DNA from 2 places in the Collinsella sp. AF15-51 genome. Region 2 is predicted to be linked to the other one. Evidence: predicted binding sites of a transcription regulator. Region 2 holds the regulator's gene; the other holds the start of a gene.
The links. Region 2 encodes NrdR, which represses ribonucleotide reductase genes. Its sites were predicted from a motif close to AAACACNATATATNGTGTTT; they were not measured.
Positions count from the first base shown of each region.

Region 1: nrdD (anaerobic ribonucleoside-triphosphate reductase) is a predicted target of NrdR. The motif match lies at 1,108-1,127, and genes of this name have one in related genera.

Region 1 is NZ_QRYG01000008.1:47,703-50,823, forward strand. It holds gene DWW51_RS05375 (glycoside hydrolase family 13 protein) at 1-406, shown strand, start outside; tRNA gene DWW51_RS05380 (tRNA-Gly) at 549-624, shown strand; tRNA gene DWW51_RS05385 (tRNA-Val) at 628-702, shown strand; gene nrdD (anaerobic ribonucleoside-triphosphate reductase) at 1,383-3,121, shown strand, end outside.
Region 2 is NZ_QRYG01000004.1:10,307-13,427, forward strand. It holds gene DWW51_RS03180 (glycosyltransferase) at 1-637, shown strand, start outside; gene dut (dUTP diphosphatase) at 1,031-1,474, opposite strand; gene nrdR (transcriptional regulator NrdR) at 1,479-1,922, opposite strand; gene DWW51_RS03195 (LysM peptidoglycan-binding domain-containing protein) at 1,974-2,423, opposite strand; gene lexA (transcriptional repressor LexA) at 2,587-3,121, shown strand, end outside.

The sequences.
Region 1 (3,121 bases), on a different contig from region 2:
GCAGGGCGGATCGTTTGGGTTTTCACCGGCGGACGCCGATGCGGCGCCCCATCTGCCGCAGCCTGCATGGTTTTCCGATTACGCTGCCGATAGGGAAGAAGCGGACCCGACATCGATGCTTGCGCTCTATCGTGACGCCCTCTGGCTGCGGCGCAAGCTGCGCGGGTGCGCCAACGATCTTGCGTGGCTCGATCTTGACGGGCGCACCGGCCTTGCGGATGGTGCCGAGGGCGCTGAGGGCGGCGTCATCGCCTATCGCCGCGACAACGGCTGGGCGTGTGTGACGAACTTCGGTGCAGCACCCGTGGAGCTGCCGGCGGGCAAGGTCCTGCTCACCTCATCACCGCTTGCAGACGGCAGACTTGCGCAGGACAGCTCTGCCTGGATCATGCTCGCTGAGTTGTAGGGGGCCTCTTGCGGCGAGTTTGCGTTTGCCCGCGCTTTCCATGGTGGCTGATGTCTTCGCGAGGTTCGAGAGGGCGTCGCAAAACTTTTCAAAAAAAGTTCTTGCATAGGATGCGGGTATCACGTAAGATTAATCCTCGTAAGCGGACATGGCTCAGTTGGTAGAGCACAACCTTGCCAAGGTTGGGGTCGCGGGTTCGAGCCCCGTTGTCCGCTCCATTTGGGCGGTTAGCTCAGGGGGAGAGCGCTTCCCTGACACGGAAGAGGTCAGAAGTTCAAATCTTCTAACGCCCACCAAATGTTCGCAGCCCAGAGGCTTAGCCTCTGGGCTGTTTTATTTTGCTCGCCAAATGGGTCGCCAAATACGTCACCAAATTTCGAGTTTTTTGATCTTCTGGGATGTTTCTCAGTAGCCATCCGAGAAAACTCTCATCTTCTCTGTTTGCATACACATATCTTTCAAGGATTCGTGCCGCGGTTACATGGGGCTCGGCAAGGCACGACCGCAACATATTGGTCAAGCATAATCTTTTGGATTCTTTTGGCGTGAGCGGCTTGGTTTTGGTAGGATTTGTCAGCGGCGCGGTTGAGGGGGTTTCAAAACTGCCGTGCAGGTAGTCGAGCTGATAACGTTTTAGCACTCTGCCAAGAGCCCTTCATTTTTAATGCGTCTGCAAAATGACTAATTGCTTTGACCTGCTGAAACACTATATGTTGTGTTTGACCTAAAAAAAGAATACAGGATATAGATGCTTCTTTGTCGTATGATAGATGGCGGACAGAGAACGAAGACCTTAACTGCCTCTTTTGAACGTGTCCCTGAACCGCTTGATCGGCTCCTGGGAATGTCCGCATGGAGGCTTATGGTTTATCGAGAACACAGATTGCGCGACGGCGCCGCAAGGCAGGGGCAGGCCCTGCCGGGCATCGTTTGGCTCTGAAGCGCAATGAGGCTACGACGCGAAAGAGGCAAGAGGATGAAGATCATCAAGCGCAGCGGCACCGAGGTTGTCTTTGACATCGATAAGATCGTCAATGCCATCCGCGCCGCAAACTTGGAGGTCGAGGAGAGCTCTCGTCTTACCGACCGCCAGGTGGTTTATGCGGCGCAAAACGTCGCCGAGGCATGCGAGAACGCGGGCCACACCGTGTCGGTCGAGGAGATTCAGGATCTGGTCGAGGACGAGATCATGCGTCTCGACTGCTATGAGGTCGCTCGCCATTACATCATCTATCGCTATGTTCAGAGCCTGAAGCGCCAGAAGAACACGACCGACGACAAGATTCTGTCGCTCATCGAGTGCAACAACGAAGAGGTCAAGCAGGAGAACTCCAACAAGAACCCGACCGTCAATTCCGTTCAGCGTGACTACATGGCCGGCGAGATTTCCAAGGACCTGACTCAGCGTGTGCTGCTGCCCCAGGAGATCGTGGATGCTCACAATGAGGGTCTGATCCACTTCCATGATTCGGACTACTTTGCCCAGCACATGCATAACTGCGACCTGGTGAACCTGGAGGATATGCTCCAGAACGGTACTGTTATCTCGGGTACGCTGATTGAGAAGCCGCACAGCTTCTCGACGGCTTGCAACATCGCGACGCAGATCATCGCCCAGGTTGCTTCCTCCCAGTACGGTGGCCAGTCGATTTCGCTGACCCATCTTGCCCCGTTCGTCGAGGTGAGCCGTCAAAAGATTCGCGGCGAGGTCGCCCGCGAGCTCGAGGAGCTCGGCGTTTCCGCATCTCCCGAAAAGGTCCGCGAGGTTGTTGAGGACCGCCTGCGTGACGAGATCCGTCGCGGCGTCCAGACGATTCAGTATCAGGTCGTGACCCTTATGACCACCAACGGCCAGGCGCCGTTCGTGACGGTCTTTATGTATCTCAATGAGGCCCGTACGCCCCAGGAGAAGCACGACCTTGCCATGATCGTGGAGGAGACGCTTCGTCAACGCTATGAGGGCGTTAAGAACGAAGCCGGTGTGTGGATTACCCCGGCATTCCCCAAGCTTATCTATGTACTCGAGGACGATAACGTTCACGAGAATTCCCCGTACTTCTACCTGACCCAGCTGGCTGCCAAGTGTACCGCCAAGCGCATGGTGCCCGATTACATCTCCGAGAAGAAGATGCGCGAGCTCAAGCTGTCGAAGGGCGAGACCGCCGGCAACGGCGATTGCTACACCTGCATGGGTTGTCGCAGTTTCCTGACGCCCGACCGCTCGGGCAACGGCTTTAACAATGTCGCCAACGCGCTGAACTATGACCCGACCAAACCTAAGTACTATGGCCGCTTTAACCAGGGTGTTGTGACCATCAACCTGCCTGATGTCGCGCTGAGCTCGCATCAGGACATGGACAAGTTCTGGAAGATCTTCGACGAGCGCCTTGAGCTGTGCCACCGTGCTCTGCTGTGCCGTCATGAGCGCCTGATGGGCACGCTTTCTGACGCTGCACCGATTTTGTGGCAGTACGGCGCCCTCGCTCGTCTGAAGAAGGGCGAGACGATCGACAAGCTGCTCGTGGGCGGATACTCTACCATCAGCCTGGGCTATGCTGGCCTGTATGAGTGCGTCAAGTACATGACGGGCCACAGCCACACCGAGAAGGAAGGCACGCCGTTTGCCATGGCCGTCATGCAGCGCATGAACGACAAGTGCGCCGAGTGGAAGGCTGCGAGCGACATCGATTTCTCGCTGTACGGTACGCCGTTGGA
Region 2 (3,121 bases):
TCGCGAGGAAGAGCTAGCTAAGTTCAACCTCCCCACCGACAAGACCGTCGTGCTGGTAATGGCCGGTGCCAGCTTGCCTCAACCGTACGTTCGCTTTCGCGCGGAGATGGACCGCACCCTCCCCTTCCTACGCAGCTTCGAAGACATGCACTTTGTCTTTTTGCCGGGCAAAGACACCGAATATGCCACCCGCCTCAAAACGCTCTTCGACGCCATGAAGCTCGAAAACGTCACGGTTCTGGACTATGTCGATGATATGGCAGCGCTTATGCACGGCTGCGACCTGGCAATTCTCAAATCGGGCGGACTCACCGTCACCGAATGCCTGTGCGCACACCTGCCGATGATCCTGCTGGGCAAGTCCTATGGCCAGGAAAAGGCCAACACCACCATGCTCACCGGCATGGGCGCCAGCATGCATGTCACCACCGCACGAGAGCTCATCGTGACGTTGCGTCATCTCCACGATCATCCTGAGTCGCTCAAGGCACTGCTCATCAACGGCGAAGTACTACGCCGCCCACACGCAGCCGAAGACATAGCCATCGCAACCATGGAGCTCGTAGGCAAACCCCAAAAGCGCAAAAGAGCCTTTTGCCGCTTCTACTGGGGCGGAAAACCCGCGCATATCCGCTAGCGTCTTTATGTCCGCTTACCTGCGGGAGGCCCCTATATATCATCCCATGCTCAAACATTCTCGCTTCGCTGCGAAACTGCGCGTGGGACGATATATAGGGGCCTCCCGCAGGTAAGCTGCGTTTACGTACTAGCAGCTATACCAGATTCCCCACCACTAGAACCTTCAAAGGCGAAACCGGAAAATCTAAATACAGTAAGCCAATGCGACAAAGGGATTATTCCTTTGTCGCATTGGCTTACTAGAATGTAAATATTTTTTCAAGCGAGTAGCCGCCCGCCCGCCTCTCTCACATATCGTTCCACGCGCAGTTTCGCAGCGAGCGAAGCGACGCGAGAATGTTTGAGCATGGAATGATATAGGTAAGCCCCGGGCGGGAGGGATACGAGCGCCCTAGGCGATGCCGCTGGAGCCGAAGCCTCCGTTGCCTCGGTCGGTTTTGTCTAGTTCTTCTACTTCTATGAGGTTGACCGTGGGGACTTCTTGGATGACGAGTTGGGCTATGCGGTCGCCTTTATTGATTTGAATGTTAATGGAGGGATCCAGGTTGATGAGGATAACCTTGAGTTCTCCTCGGTAGTGGGCGTCGATGAGGCCCGGCGTGTTGACTATAGACAGGCCCTGCTTGATGGCCAAGCCGCTGCGGGGCTGAACGAAGCCGGCGTAGCCATCGGGCAGGGCGATGGCCAGCCCCGTAGAGACCAGACGGCGTTCGAAGGGCTTCAGGACGCAGTCCTCATTGGAGCGCAAATCCAAGCCGGCATCGGTGGGATGGGCGTATTTGGGAAGCTCGACGGTGGGATCGAGACGCTTTATGTTGACGGTAATGTTGGACATGGAATCACCTTAGCTTGTCGAGCTCTTGCAGAAACTCATCGACGTCTTTGAAATCGCGGTAGACCGAGGCAAAGCGGATGTACGCCACCTTGTCGATCTTGGCCAAGCGCTTGAGCACCATGTCACCCAACTCATGGGACGTGACGGCCGTCAGTGTGCGAGAGCGCAGCTCGACCTCGATGTCATCGATAATCTCATTGAGCTTCTTAGTGTCGATATCGCGCTTGATGGTGGCGCGCATCAAGCCGACAAGAAGCTTATTGCGATCGAACCGCTGCTTAGTTCCATCTGACTTAATGACCTCGATAGGGTCCTCGCATCGCTCAAACGTTGTAAAGCGGTAGTTACACGAGCAACATTCGCGACGGCGCTTAATGGTGTTATTTGACTCCTGCATACGGGAATCAACGACGCGGGTATGTGCCTTGCCGCATTTGGGACAGCGCATGGTACCTCCTCTTAAACGATAACAAGGGTACCATGCGCAGCGCGATAATGATTACGAACGAGCAGGAACCTTAAGATGCGCACCGGCGGCGAGCGAACCATGCTCCAGATGATTGACGCTACGGATCATGTCGGAAGTCTCTTGCGTGGAAAGGCCTTCGATTGGATATTCTTCGGAAATCGACCAAAGAGAATCGCCAGGCTGAACGCGAATGGTCTCGTAGGTAATGTTGGAAACGGACTCGGCATACGCGGCGTGACGAGTGCTAAAGACCGACATAGCGAGGACAAAGAAGAGCGTAAGCGCAACGGCGACGGCGACAATCGTCGGAACCTTCAGGGCAACGCGGGCCGGCGCGACTACAGCCTGCTGATTGCGCGCAGGCTTTACGGTCAAAGGCTGAAAGCCGGAGCGGCCACCCTGAACAACCGTAAAAGTGGGTTCTGCAGGCGTCTCGAGCTTAAGGGCGAGGTTTCCCTGGACCATATTCGTTACGTTCATCATGTTCTCCTCTCGCGTGTTTTGCTGAGAACAGTTTTATCAAGCCGCGCGGACAAAAATGTCTAGCGCGAGAACGAATGTTCGGTTATTATTATCTTCGAACAGTTGTTCCTGTCAAGCAAAATTCGAACATTTGTTTGACATGGGTAGAGAGGATGCCCTGATGGCTCGCAAAATTACCAAGCGTCAGCAGCAAATTTACGACTTCATCAAGGAATATCAGCAGGAGAAGGGTTATCCGCCCAGCGTGCGCGAGATGGCTTCTGCCGTGGGCCTTTCCTCCCCCAGCACCGTGCACGCCCATCTCTCTGCCCTGGAGGCGCGCGGGCTACTCAAGCGCGATGCCACCAAACCGCGCGCCCTGGAACTCTTTAACGAGGATGGTTCCTCTGTCTCAATTTCTAAATCTGACGAGCCCACCGCACCTCGCGGAACGGTCTCGCTACCGCTCGTTGGTCGCGTCGCGGCTGGGATTCCCATTCTGGCCGAGCAGAATATCGAAGACACGTTTACTATCCCGACCGAAATCGCCACTGATCAGGGTTCCTTTATCCTTGAGGTGCATGGGAGCTCAATGATCAATGTCGGCATCTTCAATGGCGATTACATCATCGTCCGTGAACAAAAGAGTGCCATGAACGGCGAAATTGTCGTGGCCATGATTGATGGTTCGGCGACCGTCAAGACGTTCTACAAGG